DNA from 3 places in the Vreelandella piezotolerans genome. Region 1 is predicted to be linked to each of the others. Evidence: riboswitches for the same ligand, from Rfam matches in the RefSeq annotation. Region 1 holds a riboswitch; each other region holds the start of a gene.
The links. A riboswitch is a leader RNA that binds a small molecule or an ion and turns the genes downstream of it on or off. The one in region 1 is predicted to bind thiamine pyrophosphate.
Positions count from the first base shown of each region.

Region 2: another riboswitch for thiamine pyrophosphate. It lies ahead of GYM47_RS12630 (sodium:solute symporter family transporter); the one in region 1 lies ahead of thiM (hydroxyethylthiazole kinase).
Region 3: another riboswitch for thiamine pyrophosphate. It lies ahead of tenA (thiaminase II); the one in region 1 lies ahead of thiM (hydroxyethylthiazole kinase).

Region 1 is NZ_CP048602.1:225,622-233,299, reverse strand. It holds gene GYM47_RS01130 (cupin domain-containing protein) at 1-617, shown strand, start outside; gene GYM47_RS01125 (DUF6164 family protein) at 614-979, opposite strand; gene gloA (lactoylglutathione lyase) at 982-1,515, opposite strand; gene GYM47_RS01115 (DUF2237 family protein) at 1,705-2,079, shown strand; gene GYM47_RS01110 (hypothetical protein) at 2,204-2,548, shown strand; TPP riboswitch at 2,598-2,689, shown strand; gene thiM (hydroxyethylthiazole kinase) at 2,714-3,523, shown strand; gene thiE (thiamine phosphate synthase) at 3,513-4,127, shown strand; gene GYM47_RS01095 (LysR family transcriptional regulator) at 4,124-5,044, shown strand; gene GYM47_RS01090 (DoxX family protein) at 5,135-5,542, shown strand; gene GYM47_RS01085 (dioxygenase family protein) at 5,599-6,336, shown strand; gene GYM47_RS01080 (DMT family transporter) at 6,340-7,215, opposite strand; gene GYM47_RS01075 (serine hydrolase) at 7,321-7,678, opposite strand, start outside.
Region 2 is NZ_CP048602.1:2,745,063-2,752,740, forward strand. It holds gene GYM47_RS12615 (MFS transporter) at 1-1,102, shown strand, start outside; gene GYM47_RS12620 (magnesium transporter CorA family protein) at 1,099-2,067, opposite strand; gene GYM47_RS12625 (diguanylate cyclase domain-containing protein) at 2,085-3,515, opposite strand; gene GYM47_RS12630 (sodium:solute symporter family transporter) at 3,590-4,969, opposite strand; TPP riboswitch at 4,959-5,062, opposite strand; gene GYM47_RS12635 (peroxidase-related enzyme) at 5,128-5,718, opposite strand; gene GYM47_RS12640 (hypothetical protein) at 5,899-6,588, shown strand; gene GYM47_RS12645 (CoA-acylating methylmalonate-semialdehyde dehydrogenase) at 6,632-7,678, opposite strand, start outside.
Region 3 is NZ_CP048602.1:996,908-1,004,585, reverse strand. It holds gene GYM47_RS04615 (FtsB/FtsL family cell division protein) at 1-175, opposite strand, end outside; gene GYM47_RS04610 (DUF4238 domain-containing protein) at 306-995, opposite strand; gene GYM47_RS18565 (DUF4238 domain-containing protein) at 1,027-1,293, opposite strand; TPP riboswitch at 1,679-1,830, shown strand; gene tenA (thiaminase II) at 1,910-2,578, shown strand; gene thiC (phosphomethylpyrimidine synthase ThiC) at 2,604-4,520, shown strand; gene GYM47_RS04590 (NAD(P)-dependent alcohol dehydrogenase) at 4,538-5,617, opposite strand; gene GYM47_RS04585 (CsbD family protein) at 5,761-5,946, opposite strand; gene GYM47_RS04580 (DUF2955 domain-containing protein) at 6,053-7,111, opposite strand; gene GYM47_RS04575 (HlyD family secretion protein) at 7,161-7,678, opposite strand, start outside.

The sequences.
Region 1 (7,678 bases):
TGGCCTCGCCTAGCGCAGGTGTCGAACGTATGATGCTGGATCGCATTGGCGATGAGGTGGCCCGCGCCACGAGCCTGGTGCGCTACGCGCCCAACAGCCAGTTCAGCCGCCATACCCACGAAGGCGGTGAGGAAATTTTGGTGCTCGAAGGCGTGTTTGCCGATGAGCATGGCCGTTACCCAGCGGGCAGCTATCTACGCAACCCCATCGGCACGGGACACACGCCGCGCATTGGCGACGAGGGTGCGCTGATCCTGGTGAAACTTCATCAGTTCGATGAAAACGACCTGCTCCAACTCGCCATTCCCGCCCACCGCCTGCCCTGGCAGCCCGACCGTCGGCCAGGCATCACCTACAAAATGCTGCACACCTATCAACATGAACGCGTCAGCCTAGAGCGTTGGGAAGGCGAGGTCATTATCGACTATCCGGCACTGCCGGGCGGCTTGGAGCTGTTCGTACTGGAGGGCTCGCTACGTGACGCAGACACCGAGTACCCGGCAGGTAGCTGGTGCCGCTATCCCCCGGGGGCTGCCCCGCGGCTTAGCGCTGGACCCTCAGGGGTCATGATGTACGTCAAACGCGGACACCTATCTAACGCGCTGTGCGACGTTTAGCGGGCGAGTCCTACGAACGGCAGTAAGGTCAGCAGAGCGATCATAAGCACCGCCACGATCACTAGCGTGACTTGAAGCGGATGGGCCATGAAGCGTCGCCACAGCGTAGGGGCATCATCACGCGCCAGCGCCTCTTCGTGTTCACGGCGCACCTTGGCTAATCGCTCGGCCTGGTAACGCGCCAGCACCGCCTCGGCATCGTCTTGCTGTGCTGGGTCGCGCAGCCAGATGGCATCAACTCCCAGGCGGAAAAAGCCCGCCTGGGTTTCGTACACGTCGAAACCATGTTCTTCCAGCAGTTGGCGGACTTCCATGGCCTCTTCATCGGTCACATGGCGCAACCGAAACAGCAGATGAGCCATCGTTAGTCGCCCATGCCTGCCATACGGTCGGCTTGAATCACTTCGATCCAGTAGCCATCGGCATCTTTGACGAAGACCACATCCTTCATTTTGCCCTGGTCGGCGCGCTTCACGAAGGTAACGTCATGCTCATCGAACCACGCTTGGGCCGCTTCCAAATCCGGCACGCTAAAACAGATGTGCCCGAAGCCCTGCGGCTCCGCATTGCCATCATGGTAGGCAAAGTCCTGCTCGTTTTCGGTGCCCCAGTTGTGGGTCAGCTCTAGCAGGCCTTTCTGGCTGAAGGTCCAGGCGGTGCGTGCTTGGGTCTCTTCCGGCACATGATCGCTCTCCTCGACATTGGCCAGAAAGTAGAGCGAAAACTGCATCTCCTCGAAGTCCAGACGGCGGAGCACCCGCATGCCAAACACCTTGGAGTAAAACGCCAGCGCCCGCTCAGGGTCTTTGACCCGCAGCATGGTGTGGTTCAAGCGGAAGCCCTGGGTTTGCGAAGCGGCCGGGGCCACCCCCGGATGCTGTTCACCTTGATACGACATGAGACTCTCCTAGTTGGGTGATGCGTGTGTTTACGCGATGCAAAATCTTTGACGGACGTATGACTTTGTACAAGGCTTAGGCGACAGCGTCGTGCTTCCCGCTGCCTGTGCATCACTGCCTTTGAAGGCGTTATTCCCTGTTATGAGGGCGAGGAACGCAGAATTCCAGCCTGCCCCCGAGGAGTCTTTATGTCCCGTGATTTAAACGTGCTAGGTGAACCTCTAACGCCCTGCTGCCACTCTCCGAAAACCGGTTTCTATCGCGATGGTTTTTGTCGGGTAGGGCCAGACGATGTCGGCATCCATTCGGTGTGCGCCATGGTGACCGAGGAGTTTTTGGCCTTCTCCAAGGCGCAAGGCAACGACTTGGTGACACCGCGGCCGGAGTTTGGCTTTCCCGGTTTGAAACCCGGGGATCGCTGGTGTCTTTGCGCGCACCGCTGGGCCGAAGCGGCACAGGTAGGACTCGCACCGCCGGTCGTTTTGTCCGGTACTAACGAGCGAACGCTAGAGATCATTCCACTGGTCAAACTCCAGCAGCATGCGCTAGATGCCGTACATTAATACCTAAGCCAAGGCGCCCCCGAATGCCCCTGGAAAAACGATGCAAATCTTCTACAATTCTATTTCGACAATTTTACATAGTGACCCGTGATGCCCCGAGAATGGCGTCCGATAGGAGCACGTCATGACAGCTATCGATATGACCCTTGGCGATCGCCTGACATTGAAGCAGTTGAGCAATGCGATTCAGAATGGCTTCTCCCCCATCGTCGAAGTCGAGTCCATGGATGGCATCTACAAAGTGCGTTTTCACCATGCTAATGGCGTCTCGGACCTATGTGACGCTCAAGGTCGCGTCAGCACCTTTCTGGGAACCGGTGAAATTCGCGATGCCCTGGGCCAACTCGGCTTAACCCATGGCGTGCTGACCTTTGCCGATCAGTGCGGCGACGAAATGATTGGCGTACAGGGCCGAGCCATCACCCCTGACGAAATGCTCACGTACGGCACCCGCATCGCGTTTCGCTGACGCGTTTTTGACCGGGCTTTACAGCGCCGTCCAAGGCTAGGATAGTACCCACCAACGACAGGGGCGCCGTTCAGCGGCTGAGAAGCACCCTTTGAACCTGAACCGGATAACGCCGGCGTAGGGAGTCGTGGTGCTTACCACCACCTCCTTACCCGGGAGGAAACCATGACTTACCACCCACTTGGCGATATGCTCGCTGCCCTGCGCGAGTCCACGCCGCTCGTTCACTGCATGACCAATTACGTGGCCATGAACAGTACCGCCAACCTGCTGCTGGCCACGGGCGCATCGCCTGCCATGCTGCACGCCGCCGAAGAAGTCGCTGAATTTACCGCGATGGCAAACGCGCTCTCCATCAATATTGGCACGCTCTCTGCTCCCTGGGCCGAGTCGATGCAGCTGGCGGCGCGCACGGCCGATACGACCGACACCCCCTGGGTGCTGGACCCCGTCGCCGTCGGGGCCACCGAGTTCCGCCAGCGGGTGTGCCAGGCGCTGCTGTCCCATCGCCCCAGCGTCATTCGCGCCAATGCCTCGGAAGTGATGGCGCTGGCCGGCTTGGCCAGCCAAGGGCGTGGGGTCGATGCCACGGCCTCCGTCGATGACGCCACTCACGCCGCCATGACGCTCGCCCAGCGGCAACGCTGCATCGTCGCCATGACCGGCGAGACCGATGTCATCACCGATGGTAGCCACCACGTCCGGCTAACCGGGGGCCATCCGCTGATGCCCCGCGTTACGACGCTGGGCTGTGGCTTGAGCGCCTTGGTGGCTGGGTTCGTTGCCGCCAACCGCGAGCACCCGCTGGCCGCGACGCTGGCCGCCTTGGCGTGCTTTGGCATCGCCGGGCATCGTGCGGGTCAGCAGGCCAAGGGGCCGGGCAGCTTTCAGGTCGCGTTTCTGGATGCACTTTACCAGCTCACTCCAGAGGATCTTTCGTCGCAAAGCCAAGTGGAGACGCTGCATGCCGTGTGATCTTTCGCTCTATTTGGTGACCGATGCCGCTCTGTGCGCGGAAGCGGGCCTCGAAGCGACGGTGGAAGCCGCCGTCAAAGGGGGCGTGACCGTGGTGCAGCTACGCGACAAGCATGCCAGCGACGAGGCGATGATCGAACAAGCCAAGCGCCTCAAAAGGCTGCTGGCGGGCACCCACGTGCCGCTGATCATCAACGACCGACTCGCCGTGGCCGTCGCCAGCGGCGCCGACGGCCTGCATGTTGGCCAGAGCGATACCGCGGTTCTAGAGGCGCGGGAGGCGCTGGGGCCGCAGGCCATTCTAGGACTGTCGATCAACACTCTCGCGCAGCTTCGTGACGCGCCCATCGCGCTGTTGGACTACGTCGGGTTAGGCCCCATTTTCGCCACTGCCAGCAAGCAGGATCATGCTCGGCCCATCGGCTTCGAGGGCCTGGCCGAGCTGGTGCGCGCCTGCCCGTTGCCCAGCGTGGCGATTGGCGGCTTAAAGGCGCAGCACGCCGCCCAAGTGAGTGCCGCCGGTGCCCAAGGGATGGCGGTGATTTCTGCGATCTGCGGCCAGCCCGACCCTTACCGGGCGGCGCTGGCGTTTCGCGCCCCATGAGTCGACTCGACCAGCTGACCACTTTCGTCAAAGTGGCGGAGCTTGGCAGCTATACCCGCGCTGCCGAGGCACTGGATCTTTCACGTACGCGGGTGTCGCGGCAGGTCATGGCGCTAGAGGAGACGCTGGGCGCGCGATTGATCCAGCGCACGACGCGGCGGCTGCATCTTACCGATGCGGGAGAGCGCTATTTAGCCCATGCCCAGGCCATTTTGCTGGCGTTGGAGGAGGCCGCTGCCGATGTCGGCAGTGGCACTCACACTGTGAGCGGGCGGCTGCGTATCAATGGTCCCATGAGTTTCGGCACGCGCTATCTCGCGCCTCAGGTAGCGCAGTTCATGCAGGCGCACCCCGCACTCGATGTACGCCTCGATCTCAACGACCGCCGCGTAGATTTGTTGGAGGAGGGCTATGATGTCGCCATCCGCATCGGCAGCCTGCCCGACTCCAGCCTGATCGCCAGACGGCTAGCCCGCTGCCAGCTCGTGCTGTGCGCGTCACCCGGCTATTTAGCGCAGTACGGTACGCCTTTGCGCATCGGGGACCTGGCGCAGCACCACTGCCTACGCTACCGCAGCGGGCAGAACAGCGGCGACTGGCGCTTCGGCCAGCAGTACGTTAGCGTCACGGGGCCGCTGGAGAGCAATAATGGGGATATGTTGACCCATGCCGCAAAAGCGGGATTAGGCATCGCCCAACAACCCAGCTTTCTGATTCATGAGAGCGTCCAGCGGGGGCACTTGGTGCCGCTTCTATTAGACCTACCGCCGACCTACCTAGACATACACGCCCTCTACCCCGCACGGCGTTTTCTACCCGCCAAGGTAGCGCACTTCATCGATCAGTTGGCCGATGCCTGGGGCGACCCACCCATATGGGAACAGGGGCTTGGATTATCGCGTATATCGCAACAGTAAAGTGCTCATCGGTTAGATTATCTTCTCCTCTCGCTAGCCTACAGTAGCATCATCGCATCCATGGTGATGCCCAAAACGCGAGAGAGTGCTATGACGACGTTACCTACCCCGACGACAACCCTTCATGCAACCGCCCTACTGCGCGTTAGCCTAGGTGTGATGGCCCTGGCTCACGGCCTGATGAAAGTGTTCGTGTTTACGCTTCCTGGCACGGTGGGCTACTTCGAATCGCTTGGCCTGCCCGGTTTCATGGCTTACTTGACCATTGCCGCCGAAGTCGGCGGAGGCTTGGCCCTGATGCTGGGCCTATACACCCGCTGGGTGAGTCTGGCGCTAGTACCGGTGCTGCTCGGCGCCGCCTGGGTACACCTCGGTAACGGCTGGGTCTTCTCCAATCCCGGCGGCGGCTGGGAGTTCCCAGTGTTCTGGGCCGTGGCCCTCCTGGTGCAAGCCGGCCTGGGCAGCGGTAGCTTCGTCATCAGCCGCCGACTGGCATAATCCAATGGCCTGCCGAGAATCACACGTTGGCAGGCCCATTGACTGGAGCGCATCCTATGTTACCGAGTCTCTTCATCTCCCACGGCTCTCCCATGCTGGCGCTCACCCCCACGCCAGCCCATCACTTCTTGAGGAAGCTGGGCCGCACTCTGCGACCCAAGGCCGTCGTGGTGGTTTCAGCACACTGGGAGACCGAACGGTTGCAGGTGAGCCGTAGCGCGACACCTACGACTATCCACGATTTTGGCGGTTTTCCCGACGCCCTGTTTGCCGTGCAGTACCCAGCGCCTGGGGAACCCGTCTTGGCCAAACGTTTGGCCCAACAGCTAGGCGCCACGGAGACGGAGCGCGGACTGGATCACGGCGCGTGGGTGCCACTGTCACTGATGCATCCGGATGCCGATATACCGGTGGTGTCGCTATCACTGCCCAGCCGCTGGGGTGCTAGCGAGTTGATCGCCCTGGGCGAGCAGCTCGCACCGCTGCGTCAGGAGGGTATCCTGGTGATCGGTTCGGGCAGCTTGACCCACAATCTCTACGAGCTGCAGGCTCAGGGCAGTCAAGTGCCGGCTTGGGTCGAGCGTTTCGCCGAGTGGGTGCATGCAAGGCTGCGAGAAGATGACCGCGATGCACTCATCCACTGGCAACGCGGCCCCGATGCTGAACGTAATCACCCCACACCCGAGCACTTTCAGCCGCTTCTGGTAGCCATGGGGGCGGGCGGACAGGCAACACTGCGTCATCACAGCGTCGAACACGGCGTGCTGGCCATGGATGTCTATCAGTTTGCCTAACGTCTACGCCGTTGGGCGGCGTTTCAAGGTAGTGCGTCGATCGTGGTAAGCGATAGCTAAGCCGCTCAACATGATCAGCGCGCTGCCGACCCATACCCAAAGGTCCGGCAGCTCTCCCCAGAACCACCAACCCAACAGCACCGCCCAGAGCATGGCCGTATAATCGAAAGGGGCTGCAATGGCCGCAGGCGCATAGCGAAAGGCCAGAGTAATGAATGCCGTGGCACCAACACCCAACACCCCAGATACCAAAAATCCAAGCCAATGCCACGGCTGTGGGGTTTGCCATACCCAGGGCAAACTCACGGCCGTCACGACCAGCGGCACCATGGTCATATAGAACACCATCGCCCATAGGTGCTCGTTGGCGCCATAGCGCCGCGCCGTCACCATCATGAGCGCATAGAACACCGCCGCCGCAAGAACGATCATTGCGCCCAGCTGGAAAGCATCACCGCCAGGGCGCACGACGATCAGCACTCCTAAGAAGCCTAGCAGCGACGCCACCAGCACCGGCGGGTCGATACGCTCACCCAGCAGCGGTACGGAGAGTAGCGTCACGAATAGGGGTGCCACGAAGGCAATCGCCGTGGCCTCGGCCAAGGGCAGCAGGGTCAAGCCCCACACGAAGCAGACCATCGTGGCGGTGTAAATCAAACCGCGCAGCAGATGCACGCCTGGACGCCGAGTACGCAGCTTGCGTAATCCGCCGCTTACGTAAGCCAACAGGGCAATCAGCGGCAGCGATACCAATGTGCGGAAAAAGATGATCTGTAAGGGCGAGTGGACGGCTCCCAGCCATTTAGAGACCGCATCGCCAAGCGCCAAAAACAGCACGCCTAAGCACATGAATAAAATGCCTTTTAGCGAGGGCGTCATCCGTTGTCTCCTCTTCTACGTTTATTATTGTGGCTGCGCACCCAGACGCACAGCATAAAAAAGCCCCGCCAACCGGGGATTGGCGGGGCAGCGATATCATGCGGCTCAAAGACTCGCGTTGACCACCATGCAGTCCATGCCCTGCGCCTGTAGCGCTTGGCACGCTTGGCGTGCCTGCGATTCGTTCAATGAGACGACACGGGCGCGAAACACTGTCGTGGGCCCCTGAAGCGGATCGATGGCAACGCGGCCTCCCACGCTCGTTGGCAACCGCTGTGCGGCTTGGCGAGCAAACTGCTCTGCCTGTGCCGCTTGGCTAAATGCTCCGACTTGTATGCCCCAACTCGCCGAGGCTGCTTGCCCCTCAGGCGACGCACTGGCCAGTACCTGCTCCCGCTCGATAAAGGCCTGCAGCGGATCTGGAGACGCGGAGGGCGGCGTACGGTCTGCCTCAGCAGCATCG
Region 2 (7,678 bases), 1.4 Mb from region 1:
CGGCGGACTGCTTGGCCCAGCACTGCCCCATTTGGCCGAGGCCAGCGGTGCCTCCATGAGCCAAATCGCCGTGCTGTTCACTGCACGTGCCGTTGGCAACATGAGCGGCGCCATGGTCACCGGGCTGCTCATGGATCGCTTCAACGGCCACCGCGTGTTGGTGATGATGGGCGTGCTGGCGGTAGCCGGACTGGCGCTGGCCCCGCTTAGCCCGCTTCTGCTGCTGTTGACGCTGCTGTTCATGCTGCTGGGATTTGCGGAGGTATCGCTCAACGCGGGCGGGAACACGCTGCTTTTGTGGCTGCACCGAGACGCAGCGGGCCCCAATGTAAGCGCGCTGCACTTCTGTTTCAGTTTCGGCAACATGCTCACGCCGCTGATCATGATTGCTGCGCTATCCCTCACCGGACAGTTTCACCTCACGTTTTGGATCGTCGCGGCCAGCGTGGCTGCCATGCTGTGGCCGCTGTCACGCTTCGTCAGCCCGTCCATGCCCACCGTTGACCCTAATCCCGCGTCCTTGGCTACGCTCAAACACCGCGACCCGCTCTTGCTGGGACTATTCATGCTACTGTTTTCTCTTTATGTGGGCATCGAAATTACGTTCGCCGGCTGGGTCACCGCATACGGTACGCTCTCTGGATTAACCACCGAGCAGGCGGCGTTGCTGGCAACGCTGTTCTGGCTGGCGCTCTCGGCGGGACGCCTGCTCGCCATCCCGCTACTACGCGTTTGCTCACCTTGGCAGGTGCTCGCTGGCTGCCTAGCGCTGGGGCTGAGCGCAGCGGCAGGTCTGCACCTCAACGCGCTGCCGCCAAGCGCTGGCGCGCTGCTGTTTGGCCTCTCCGCCTCGGCGTTTTTCCCTACGCTGTTTGCACTGTGCAACCAGTCGATCGTCATGCGCGGGCGCACCACCGGCGCCATCTTTACCGCCGCGGGCAGCGGGGCGCTGGTCATTCCGTCACTGACCGGCCCGCTGCTGGATTTGGCGGGTGCGGGGGCGTTTCCTATATTGTTGGCCACGCTTTGGCTACTGATTGCGCTGGGGCTCTTACTGTTGGCCAGTCGTCTGCGGCAATTGGCGGTTCGACAAGGGGGTTAAAACCAGCGTTTCCGTTTGAACAGCCAAATGAGCACCCCACCAATCCCTAGCATGGCCCCCCAAACGAAAAAGTAGCCGTACTGATAGCTCAGTTCTGGCATGTACTCGAAGTTCATGCCGTAAATACCGGCGATAAAGGTTAGCGGGACGAAAATAGCGGTAATCACCGTCAACACCCGCATGGTGATGTTCAACTGGTGTGATGAAATGGAGATATAGCCGTCGACGAGATCGCCACAAATGTCGTAGTACATTTGCGTTAGGGTGTAGAGTCGCTCGAAACGTTCTTCGACATCGGTTATGGCATGCAGCGTTTCGCTTTCGCCTCGCGGCAAGTGCGCGTAGTCGTACGCCGTCAGCTCTTGGGTGATGCCTTTGTGATAGCTGAAGATCCGGCGCATTTTGACCAGACGCGAGCGATACGTGGTGATTTTACGCATCAACACGTCGTTACCATTGTCTAGCAGCTCGTCCTCGAGATCACTGAGCTCCGTTTCGAATTCCAGCAAGCTATCGATATAAAAGCCCGCCGAGGTGTACATCACTCTCAGTGCCACCTGCTCGGGTGACTGGGCCAATAGCGTTTTGCCGTGCTCATTGAGTAAGCGTTCGATACTCATCGCCTCGCCGGGGTGCAAGGTCACCAAAAAGCGTTCGCCGACGAAGAAACAGATCTGCTGAGGTACGAAGTTTAGCTGGGCATCGAACGAGGAAATGCCGCGATAGATGATCAGCGTGTGATTGTCGAACTCTTCGATTTTCGGCGGATGGCGCTCTTTGTGGGCGTCTTGTATGGCCATCGGGTGACACTCGAAGCGCTCCAGTATCTCACGCTCCTGCGCTTCGCTCTCTCCTTTCATGTCGACCCACAAGTGTGCTGTGGGCATGCGCATCCACTCGTCCATCAGGCGAATGTCGCCCTCGCGCACGTCGCCCTCTGGGGTGGTCAATAGACAACGAATCATACTCGTCCTTGGGTTCGTTAATGGGGGGCAGACGTATCCGCCGGACGTGCCAGCGCGATACGCGCTTTGCCTGCGCGTTTGGCGTTGTACATGGCCTCATCGGCGCGCTTCAATAACTCCTGAGGTGTCTCCGCCGCGTCGTGGACGAACAGCGCCACACCAATGCTGGTACTTACTTGCAGGGTCACGCCACCTGCGCTGAGCGGCTCCTCGATCACCTCGATCAGCTTATGGGCCAGCGGCTCCGGTGCGTCGCTGGTCACCCCCTCAAGCAGCACGACGAACTCATCTCCCGCCCATCGGGCAACGAAATCCGTCTCGCGGACGGTTCGCTGGAGACGGCTCGCGATGTCGCGCAGCAGCTCGTCCCCCATGGCATGGCCGTGCTGATCGTTAATGCGTTTGAACCCATCGAGGTCTAGAAACAGCACGGCCAGCGGTGCGAGCGTACGGCGTACCCGTGCCATTGCCTCCGGCAAACGCTCATCTAGGGCGCGGCGGTTGGGCAAACGGGTGAGCACGTCTTCTCGGGCCTGCTGGTCGCGTAGGCGCTCTAGCTGCTGGCGTTCGGTAATGTCGTGAATGAACAAGCTGCGGCGTGGGCGGCCATTCACCTCGAAACGCTTCAGTCGCACCTCGACCGGCAAGCGAACGCCATCGCGCCGTAGGGCTTCTCCGGTCACTGGCATGGCGACATCGTCACTGGTGATTCCGTCGGGAAACATGAGCGATGTAATCGGTCGAGTGAGGGCTTCTTTGCGACGCCAGCCGAACATGGTCTCGGCTGCATGGTTCCAATCCAGCACGCGCCCCTGCTCATCGACGCTCAAATAGGCATCATATGCCGACTCGATCACCAGATTGAGTTCGCGGGTTCGCTGCTCGATACGCTGCTCGAGGCTTTGATGCAGCGCCGTGAGCGCCTGCTGAGTGGCGGCACGAATCTTCTGCTCGTTGATGAGCCGTTCGCGCAGGTGGATTTCGCCAATCACGATATCGGCCAAATCTTGCATCGCAGCCTTTTCTTGGTCACTTAAGCTGCGTGGCTGGCTGTCCATGGCGCATAGCGATCCGAGGACCAGCCCTTGTGAACTACGCAGCGGTATCCCGGCATAAAAACGGATGCCGCCAGGTGTCATCACGTAGGGATTGGTCACGAAGCGTGCGTCTTGCTGAGCGTCTTCGACCACTAGCGGCTCATCTTCGAGTACCGTGTAAGCACAAAACGCGACGTCCCTAGGTGTTTCCGATACCGCCATGCCCACTTGAGACTTGAACCACTGACGATCGGTGTCGATCAGACTGATGGTAGATTTAGGAACGCCGAGCAGCACGGTGACCAATCGCGTGATCCGATCGAAAACGGGCTCGTTTGGCGTATCCAGGAGGGCCAGTTCGTTAAGCGCAGCCAAACGGGCAGTTTCGTTGGGGGGTAACAGGTGGCTCATGGCGATCACACCTAAATGGTCATCAAACCCTTAACAGCATAACGCGAAACGAAATGTCCTGCTTAACGCCTTGATTAACGGACTTCGACACGTTGACGGCTCACCAGAGCCAACGCCACGCTGACCGTTGTTGAGAGTAGCAGCGCCCCTACGAACGGGCCTAACGTCGGTACGCTGCCGGGGAACGTGGCGGCCATTACCCCTGCGCTGACGCTGCCCTGACCGATCCAGCCAGGCAGCACGGCCCCTACAAGCCCCGCAAACCCGCCGCTTATTGCTGCCATCGGTGTCATACGCTGCCACAAACCCAGCAGCACCGGCACCACTATCGCTGCACACAGCAGATCGGCAATCAAAAATAGCCGCAGCACGGAGAGCCCTTGCAAGGCAATCACGATCACAGGCAGCATGATCGCCACGGTGAGCCAGCGCGCCTTGTTGAGGGCCTCGGCCCGGTGACCATTGGCCCACAGCGACGCAATGCCGTTTTGTAAGGTGTCGACGCTCGAGGTGACCAGCGTGACGGCCAGTACCAATGAAGGCAGCGTGATCCATACCGGGGCATCACTAAGCAGCGCAAAAAACGGCATGGGCGGCTCGCCGAGACTGACCCCGCTCATCGCTGCCATGATACCTACGCCACCAATCACCATGACGACCAGTACGGTCAAGCCGCCACCCAACCAGGCACCGCGCCCCAGGCTCGCGTCGTCTTGGGCCGCCCATACCCGCTGCCAATAGCCTTGGTGAAACAAGTTAGCCGCCGTCACGGCGATCACCAGCGTCAACGCCACGCTGAGCGAGCTGCCGATGGGGAGCGACGGGAGTTGTGCGTCATTCGGCATACTGGGCAGTCGCCAGAGCGTCACGCTGGCGACGGCGAGCAGCAGCGCCAAAAGCAGCCACGCTTGCCAGCGGTCGGTGGCCAAGCTTGCCCGCAGCCCGCCCATGACGGTGTACACCAGCGTGGTGAGCGCCACCCCGATGATCACCACAGCGGGAGGCACGTCGGAGAGTAGCGCGGTAATCGCCCCGATGGCGGTGAGTTCAGCAGCCAGGAAGCAGCCCATGTAAGCCACGGAAACGATCGCCACGAAATGGCGTACCCCCTTGCCATAGCAGGCGTCGGCAAACTCGGCAATGCTGCGTCCCTCGGGCAGTGCTTGGCGTATCTTAGGCCCGTAGAGACCCAAAACGATGAACGGCAGCGCCGAGCCAAGGGCATAGCCCAGTAGCGCCACGGGCCCTACGAATGCGCCGATTTCAGGGGGTGCAAAGAGTATCCAAGCCCCCATACCGGACGCCAAAAAGGAGAGCCCCAGGGTGGCCGACGTTTGCGAATTACGAGCGGTGACATAGTCATCCAACGAGCCGCCACTGAAGCGTGCCCGAAGACCCAGAAAAGCAAAGCAGCATAACGCTGCGCCTAACACGAAAGACGTTAGGTAAGGCATGTCGCGCTTCCTCCGCCGGTACGAACCGGATCAGGTTCCAGGGTCTGCGTTGCGCGCATTCTCAGCCCCATTGGGGCTCCCCTGGCGACAGTGAGTGGAGGCAGTATCCTCAAGCAAAGTGGTGCGTTAGTAAAGCCTTGCCCATGGGGCCGGGCTGCTTATTCCACTTTCTTGGGGACACGCCCCATCAGGTAAAACTCGGCGTTGGGCGGTGTTCCAGCTAGTGTCACCAAGCGGTTGGACATGCCAAAAAACGCGGCAATGGCACCGATGTCCCAGCAATCATCCAGTGTGAACCCCACTGCCTCTAAACGCGCCTGCCATTCGTCTGAAAACTCGCCCAGATCGATGGCACTGTGCAGTGCAAAGTCGAGCATCAACCGATGACGCTCGCTCAATCCCGCCACACGATGGTTGATGGCGATATTATCGGCCAGTAACGGATCTTTACTGTAGATACGCACCAGCGCGCCATGGGCGACGACACAGTACAAGCAGCGATTGCGGGCACTGGTCGCAACGACAATCATCTCTTTCTCTGCTTTGGTCAGCGTCTCCGATGGTCGCTCCATCAACGCATCGTGATACGCAAAAAAAGCGCGAAACTCGTCGGGTCGGTGAGCCAACATCAAAAATACGTTGGGCACGAAGCCCGCTTTCTCCTGCACGGCCAACATGGCTTCCCGAATATCATTGGGAACATTATCCAGAGTGTCAGGAAGTTTGAACCGACTGATCGATGCAGCCATAGAGGCTCCTTTTTTATTTTGAAGTAGAGTCCCACTACCAACTCACTTTTATCCGTAACAAATTGCTAACTAAAGACTCTTTTCATATGGCTTTACGCTCGCCATACTTTTAGTGATCTAATGTCATAAAAGCCGTACGCTATTCGGCTAGCCAAGCGGCGTACTTACAGGGAAACCACCATGTCATACTCCGAAGCAAAAGAGCACACGCCAGGGCGTTTGCATGAACTGTTCGCAGACCCGTACCGTGCGTTCGAGAACGATACGGATGAGCGTCAGTTGCATATCCGTGTCATGCTTCACACCCTGCTGGCCCGGCCTATGCAGCGCGGCCTGGTCACGCTTCGTGTGATTCACGGCTGGGAGAACGGTGGTTTCGAACCTGCCGACCTACAGCATGCCGATTTTACGCTGCACAACCTGCAAGATTTCGAGGCGGCGGCCACCTCCTTTCACGCAGCGGCGGAACGAAATGCCCCCCTACCCGCAGATCAAACCGCTATTCTCGCGGCTCCCCTGGCCGATGCCATTGCCGATGCCGAAGCAGAAGGCAACGCGCTCACCGACGATATTCGTGCCACACCGGCTCGCTGGCCCGCGTTCGAGGGTGGGCTTGCCCTCTACACTCTGTTCAAAATGTACCATCGCCTCGTATATGGCGAGGACGATACCTACCGTTGCTCACAATGTGAGACCCCCCACGGCCTTCGTGAAATTCATGAATTTCACCTCGAAGAGGGAGAATTCGCGCTGCTGGCGCCCGTTCGCGATGAGCAGGAGGCGCCATACCTGCTCGTACTACACGAGAGCCAGCTTGGTCCCATAGGGCAACTACTCTCGGAGAGCTTACCGCTGTTTCAGGACGTGTGAAGGTCGCCTCCTCTACCGAGGAGGCGCAGCGTGTTGCCGCTCGCTATAGCGAGATCGTGCTATTGATACCGCTAGAGACGTTTTCGGGCTCGAACCAGCGGGCAGTGACCGTTTTAGTCTGCGTCCAGAACGCAATCGCCTGTTTACCGTTAGGCCCTAGGTCGCCCAGCTTCGACGCCCGAGAACCGGTAAAGCTAAAGTAGGCGACCGGCACCGGAATGGGCACGTTGATGCCGATTTGGCCGACGTCGATGTCGGTCTCGAAGCGTCGCGCGACCCAGCCCGAGTTCGTAAAGATCGAGGTGCCGTTGCCATTCGGATTGGCGTTAATGAAAGCGATGGCGTCGTCCAGCGTTTCGACGTTGACGACACACAGCACCGGCCCAAAAATTTCCTCACGATAGATCGTCATCTCTGCCGTCACATCGGAAAACAGAGTCGGCCCGACGAAATTACCGTCTGGGTAGCCGTCGACCGTGTAGCCGCGCCCATCGACCAGCAGCGTAGCCCCCTCCTTGTCACCTGCCGTAATCAAACGCTCGACCCGCTCCTTGGCTTGCGGAGAGACCAGTGGCCCCAGATCGGCCTCGCGCTGGGTGCCGGGTCCCACGGTCATACCGCGCGCGCCGGCTTCGATGTCTTTGATCCACTCGCGCGCTTCCCCCACCAGCACGACCACCGAGTTCGCCATGCAGCGCTGACCGGCGGCACCAAAGGCAGAGCCCAGCAGGCTATCGATGGCTTGACTACGGTTGGCATCCGGCATGACAACACAGTGGTTTTTTGCACCCATCATGGCCTGCATACGTTTGCCAGCAGCGGCCGCACGGTTATAAAGCAGCGACCCCACATGGGTCGAACCGATGAACGACAGCGCCTTGATATCTTGATGGTCGGCAATTTGATTGGCGACGTCAGGCCCACCGTGCACGACGTTCAATACCCCAGCCGGAATACCCGCTTCATGTGCCAGTTCCACGAGCCGCATGGTAGAACTCGGGTCTTGCTCGGAAGGCTTCAAGACGAAGGTGTTTCCGGTGGCAATCGCCAACGGGAACATGAAACAGGGCAGCATGATCGGAAAATTGAA
Region 3 (7,678 bases), 770 kb from region 1:
AGGAATGATAAAAATTGACAGCGCTATAGCCGCCTCTCCAAGGGTATTTAGCATATACGCCATGAAACCAGTCCACAACACGCTGGTCGTCAGATTCGATTCTGTCACCAGATAGTGAGTAAACCAAGCTATAGCACTGGGTATATAGCTTCGCAAGATCTGCAAGCTCTTGCATTTCCCAATCTTTGTCGAGCTTCAAGAATGTGTGGCCCAACTCCATCCGTTACCCCCAGTCTGAAATCTAACGCCGCGCTTTGCGGATGTTTTGAAGCGCAGCGGAAAAACAGTCCGACAACAGCGCTTTGTTAAATACCCATCCACATAACTTTGCCGTCCGCCAGGTCTGGGTTCTTTTTGAGCATTTCCTCTGCGAGCCTAAAATCATTTTTATCTGAATATATGTAATTCAAAGAGCCAGAAATTTGCAAGGAATTAGTAAATTTAACGTTTTCTGAGCTTAACTCCATAGCTTCACCCTCTCTAATTGAGGATATTAATATTTCCGCGTAAGAAGTATCAATATTATCTATGGGCAAATTTTGTGCCCTACGCTTTGCTAAGAAATCCAGATTTTCTTCTAAATCTGAATAAAGCAAAGGGCAAATGAAAGAGAGACATAACTTATTGGATATCGGAACCTGTATTTCAACCCCAGGTACTGAAATGCCCTTATCGCCTCTTAACCCCTGCGGCCAGTGATTGTACATAGCCACTGGATTGTCGCCTATGATCAAATGCGAGCCATTAGGTGCTTTCAGAAGAGCAATGGGTTTGTCATGGAAACGTTTTGCCATCTCAAAAACATGCTCATGTGTAAACTCAATGTGCTGCTTATCAATATCTTCTTTTTCCAACACTTCAAAATTTTTGACATCTTCAGGACGCAGCCCCATATTTTGAAGCCACTCAGCCATTCCTTTGTTTAATTGGTCGAAAAACACCCTTTGCTTTTTTACCCTCAAGAGCAGATTTGTCACAAATACACATAGAACGATGTAATCATCATTGGTAAGGTCTTCAAGCGACTCATTCCTGCAAATCTTTTTTTATTACTGAACTACATATTGATTCTAATTTTGACAACCTATGCTCTAAGGTATGCTTTTCCCCATCAAGATTTAAGTTGTAAAAGCCATTCTCACTAGCACTATCTCTCACGGATGTGCCAAAGCTAATTGCTCTTGATTTATCAAAGGCAAAAATCTTGTGCTTCTTTCTATAGGAAAAGTTCTTCAACAAGAACTGAGGCACATAGTGTTGCTTTTTGGGAGTATCTGGCCGAATCCTGTCCATATCTCTCCTGCATATTTAACAGTGATTATACGCCCTGCCATGAAACCTCAATGAACGTGACATCACAATGACTGAGGTTTCATAGCCACGAAATTGAATCTACCTCATTGATTCTATAGCGTGCAAAGAGAATTTTGGCGATGTAGCCAAAATTCGCGGGCTTACACGTTTTGCCTGCCTCAATAATACTGTTTTTATGAACAGAATTATTGAGGCATTCGCCCATGAAACTAATGGAACGCGTCAAGGCAACCATGGGGGTCAAGCACTCAATGCCATTGTCTTTTCTTGTCGTTTATTGGTTGCACGGCAGGCTATCCCTTTACGTCCAATTAAATAACCTACTCTTGCATCTCCCCCACCCGCCTCCTACACTCCACCCACGAACAGCTTGACGGGGTGCCGGTGATATCCGGCTGAGATGGCGCAGGGTGGGCTTTTGGCTACCGAGCGCTGGTCCCGCTGAACCTGATCCGGCTAATGCGCTGCTTTGAACGTGGCGCGGGTACCGGCGTAGGGATCAAGCGATGGCCGCGGCGCTCCTTTACGCCACTCTTCCGTGCCATTCCCTCGATCTTTCTCGCCTGCCCTCCGGATCATTACCACCGGAGGCATCATGGGCTACCGCTTTACCGATCTCACCACCGCTTGCCAGCAAGATTGGCGCGCCTACATCGAGCACGATTTCGTGCGCCAATTGGGCAACGCCACGCTGCCGGAGGCGTCGTTTCGCCACTACCTGAAGCAGGATTACCTGTTCTTGATCCACTTCGCCCGCGCCTACGCGCTAGCGGCCTATAAAAGCCCCACCCTGGCGGATTTGCGCCAGGCCCACGAGGGCCTGAAAGCCATCGTGGATGTGGAGCTGGGCCTGCACGTGGGCTTTTGCCAAGAGTGGGGCATCAATGAGCAGGAGCTTGCCGAACTCCCTGAAGCCCGCGCCACGTTGGCCTACACCCGCTATGTGTTGGATACCGGCAACCGCGGCGACCTGCTCGATTTGCACGTGGCGTTGGCCCCGTGCCTGGTAGGCTACGGTGAAATCGCCAACTGGCTCAACGCGCAGCCCTCTACGCTGCGCGGCGAGCAGAATCCTTTTGATGCCTGGATCGCCATGTACGAAGGCGAGGAGTTCCAGGCCGCCATGCAGGCCGAGCTTGCGTGGCTCGATGCCCGCCTGGCGGACGTCACCCCTGCCCGTTTTGCAGAGCTGAGCAAGATCTTCCGCGATGCCACCCGCCTGGAAATCGACTTCTGGCAGATGGGTTTAGACCTTTCTGAATAACCTCCTACAACACAGAGCAACCGTCATGACCAAGACCGTCAAAAGCAGAACCGCGCACTTTTTAGCCGAAACCGCCCAGGTCGATGCCGCCGCCGTGGCGCCGCTGCCCGGCTCGCGCAAGGTGTACGTGGAAGGCTCGCGGCCGGATATTCGCGTGCCGTTTCGGGAAATCTCCCTCTCGCCCACCAAAACCAGCGGCGTGGATGAGCAGAACCCGCCGCTGCTGGTGTACGACACTTCCGGCCCCTACACCGACCCTAACGCCCGCATCGATTTGCGCCAGGGCCTGCCGGAGCTGCGCCGGGCCTGGATCGAAGAGCGCAACGACACCGAGTTTTTGGATGGCCCCACCAGCCAGTATGGCCAGCGCCGCGCCAACGACCCTACCCTTGCCCAGCTGCGCTTTGATTTAAGCCGCACACCCCGCCGGGCGAAAGCGGGCAAGAACGTGACTCAGCTCCACTACGCCCGCCAGGGCATCATCACGCCGGAAATGGAGTTCATCGCCCTGCGGGAAAACCAGCGCCGCCAAGCGTTGGGTACGGCGGAGGTAGAGCGCATTCTGGGCCATCAGCATGCGGGCCAGAGCTTTGGGGCCAGCCTGCCCAAAGAGATCACCCCCGAGTTCGTGCGCGACGAGGTGGCTCGCGGGCGGGCGATCATTCCCAACAATATCAACCACCCGGAAAGCGAGCCGATGATCATCGGGCGCAACTTCCTGGTGAAGATCAACGGTAACCTGGGCAACTCGGCGGTCACCTCTTCCATCGAAGAGGAAGTGGACAAGATGACCTGGGGCATCCGCTGGGGCGCGGATACCATCATGGACCTCTCCACCGGTCAGAACATCCATGAAACTCGCGAGTGGATCATCCGCAACTCGCCGGTGCCGATTGGTACGGTGCCTATCTATCAGGCACTGGAGAAGGTCAACGGCATTGCCGAAAACCTCACCTGGGAGATCTTCCGGGATACGCTGATCGAGCAGGCGGAACAGGGGGTGGATTACTTCACCATCCACGCGGGGGTGTTGCTGCGCTACGTGCCGCTTACCGCCAACCGCGTCACCGGCATCGTCAGCCGTGGCGGCTCCATCATGGCGAAGTGGTGCCTGTATCACCATCAGGAGAGCTTCCTGTACACCCACTTCGAGGAGATCTGCGAGATCTGCAAGCAGTACGATGTGGCGTTCTCGCTGGGCGACGGCCTGCGCCCCGGCTCCATTGCCGATGCCAACGATGAAGCGCAGTTTGCTGAACTCGAAACCCTGGGCGAGCTAACGAAGATTGCTTGGAAGCACGATGTGCAGGTGATGATCGAAGGCCCCGGCCATGTGCCCATGCACTTGGTAAAAGAGAACATGGATAAGCAGCTGGCGTGCTGCGACGAAGCGCCCTTCTATACGCTTGGCCCGCTGGTGACGGATATCGCCCCCGGCTACGACCACATTACCTCGGGCATTGGGGCGGCGATGATTGGCTGGTTTGGCTGCGCCATGCTCTGCTACGTGACGCCTAAAGAGCACCTGGGCCTGCCCAATAAAGACGACGTCAAAACCGGTATCATCACCTACAAGATTGCCGCCCACGCGGCGGATTTGGCCAAGGGCCACCCGGCGGCGCAGCGCCGTGACAACGCGTTATCGAAAGCGCGCTTCGAGTTCCGCTGGGAAGACCAGTTCAACCTGGGCCTGGACCCGGACACCGCGCGGGAATTCCACGATGAAACCCTGCCGAAGGACTCCGCCAAGGTAGCCCACTTCTGCTCCATGTGCGGGCCGAAGTTCTGCTCCATGAAGATCAGCCAGGAAGTGCGCGACACCTACCGCGACCGCGCCCCGGAAAACGCCGCTGAAAGCGATGCCGAAGCAGTGAAGCGCGGTATGCAGGAGCAAGCGGAGAAATTCCGCCTGAAAGGTAGCGAGCTGTACCAAGAGGTGTAACCCGCTACCGATGGCGCTTAGCCAGCGCTAAGCGCCACTTTTAGCACGCCATCGCGCTGGTGGGAGAAGAGGTCGTAGGCTTCCACGATATCCTCCAGCGCGTAGCGGTGAGTGACCAGCGGGCCTAGGTCTAAACGGCCTGATGCAATCATGCTCATCAGCCTGCGCATACGCTCTTTGCCGCCAGGGCACAGCGAGGTAATGATTTTATGATCGCCCAGCCCTGCACAAAACGCACCTAGCGGAAGGGTGAGGTCTTCGGAGTAGACCCCCAGGCTCGAGAGCGTGCCGCCGGGTTTTAGCACCCGTAGCGCGGCCTCAAAAGTTTGCTGTAGGCCCAACGCTTCAATGGCGGCATCTACTCCACGGCCACCGGTGAGTTTGAGCACCTCCTCCACCACATCGACCTTGCGGAAATCCAGCGTCACATCCGCGCCCATTTGCTTGGCCATGTGCAGGCGCTCATCAACACCGTCGACCGCGATAATCATGCCCGCCCCACGCAGCCGTGCGCCCGCGGTGGCACACAGGCCAATCGGCCCTTGGGCAAACACCACCACCGTATCGCCTATTTTAATGCCCGCCGATTCCGCACCGGCAAACCCCGTCGACATGATATCGGGGCACATCAGCACCTGTTCGTCGGTTAGGCCATCGGGGACGGGCGAGAGGTTCGCTTGGGCATCAGGCACCAGCAGATACTCCGCCTGGGCACCATCGATAGTGTTCCCAAAGCGCCAGCCACCCATGGGCTTGTAGCCGTGGCTGTGGTGGCCGCCATCCTGTGCACAACAACCGTCCTGGCAGGCGTAAGAGGTGAAACTGGGACAAATCGCGCCAGCAATCACCCGCTGGCCTTCTTGATAGCCTTTGACGTTGGCACCGAGTTTTTCAATCACACCCACGGGTTCATGGCCGATGGTTAAGCCACGCTCGACCGGGTACTCGCCTTTGAGTATATGAACATCGGTACCACAGATGGTGGTGGTGGTGATGCGCATGAGGGCATCGTTCGGACCAATCTCGGGGATGGGTTTATCGTCGATTTCGATGCGGCCGGGTTCAACGAAAATTGCCGCTTTCATCATGGTAGGCATGGGGCACGTCCTCAGTGAGGGGAGTCATGACACATTGCCATTAAGCGTGAAATAGCAGCCGCAAATCGTGCGCTGGGTCACGTAAAGTGCCAAAACAGCCACCGGAGCCTGGGCTCCGGTGGTTGATGGGGTGCCATCGAGAATTACTTTTTCTTCTTGGCCCCCTCCTTGGCATCGCCTTTGCCTTTTTGCAGTTCGCCTTTGGCTTGCTGGGCTTTGCCTTTGGCTTCGGTTTTGCTGCTGCCGGTGGCCTTACCGGCGGCTTCTTTGGCTTTCCCGGCGGCTTTGTTGGCCGCGCCTTTCACTTTGTCTTCTTTGCCACTTGCCATGACGAACACCTCTAATCCGTTAGGAGGGAAAAGGCCGCTCGTCGCGTGCATGGGACATCGACGGCGGCTCTTTTCAGCGTAGTGCGTCGTTAAAAAATTACCTCAACTACTTTTCGGGCAGGCGAGTAGGTTCCCAGCGGTTGAGCAGATAGTGCAGACAAATCATCACCGATAGCGTGCCGATCAGCGCTACGCTCATGGACGAAAAGCGATACAGCGCGCTGTAGACCAAGTCCTGCTGTGGCCCCAACGACTGGCCGAACAGAATGCCCATGGTGGTGAGCCCGCCAAACCCGATGCCGGAGCCGCCGCCTTCCAAGATATGCTCCCGCGCGAACAGCATCAAACCCAGCCAATAAAGCAGAATCACCAGCAGAAAGTGGTGGCTTTGGGTGTAGAGCGCCAGCTGCATCACCAGCGCGAGATTACAGCCCAAGAGCGTGCCCACCGCGCGCTTGGCCGCCGAGACCTGGGCGCCAAAGTAGCCCAGCGTAAACAGAATCAAGATGGTGGCCATCTGCGCCGAGAGCGACCCGCGCAGATCGCACACCTGAAACACCACGAACGAAAGCGTGGCGGTGATGCCGCCAATCAGGGTTTCATGGCGGATTTGCGCCGTCGATTTACTGCCCCTGGGCGGCGGTTGGCGGGGTTCCCTATCGGGGAACAGGGTGTACATCAGCATGGCGATGAACACCGCCAGTACGCTGGCCATCAAATTGCTGGCCAATAGATCGCTCAAATCGACTCCAGGGTAACTAGCAAAGTGCAGCAGTATGCTGAGCGTCAACACGCCGTTGGCCCCAAACAGAAACAGCGGGCCTTTGGCCATCAGGTTGAAACGCAGCAGAAACAGCCCCAGCACCACCAGCGTCATCACCACGGGCATGTGTTTTAACAGCCCGACCACCAGGCTCACCTCCAGCACGTTGAGGCTCACGTTAGAGAGGAACTGGCGAATGATCGAGCCATTCAACACCGGCACCAAACCCAGCAAGAACATCGGAAAGACGGTAAAGAAGACGCCGTAATTCCAGCCCATCAATTGGCTAATGATGAACCCCAAGGTGCCGCCGCCCGCGACCCGCAGGCACTGGCGCAGTCCATTTTGGCTAAGTCCGTTCTGGCTAAATCCATTCTGACTGAGCGCCGAGGAAGCGGGCACTGAGCGCGTAGCGGATGTGCCCGTACGCGCACTTGATTGAGTAGGCGATTTAGTAGACATAATGAAGCCAGCTCACGAGCCGGGCCTGCAGCCAGGCAAACGGCTTGGCCAGCGCGTGCTCGCCGGGCACTAACTGCACCGTGGCCCGCGCGCCGCTGGGCGGAAGCTCGTCCAAAGGCTCGTCCAGCGCGATGTGAATACGCACCCGCTGGGCATCGCGCACCCAGCGGTCGGAGGTCGGAATGTCCACCAGCTGCCCGTCGGCCGCCTGCTGCCCTTCCCGCACACCGGCATCGAACGCGCTCACGTGGCCTGCCAACAGGCGTCCCGGCAGCGCATCGAACACCACCGTTGCTTCGTCGCCTTCCTTCACGTGGCGCAAGCTTTTCTCGCGAAAATCGGCCACGACGTCGACACGGCTGGCCACCAGCGCCACGGCGGGCTGGCCGGCCTGCACGTAATCCCCCGGCTGTAGCTGCAGGTTGGTGACTTCGCCCGCCTCCCGCGCTCTTACCGTGGCGCGGTCCACGTTTACCTCGGCTTGGGCGAGCGCATTGTCGGCCTGGC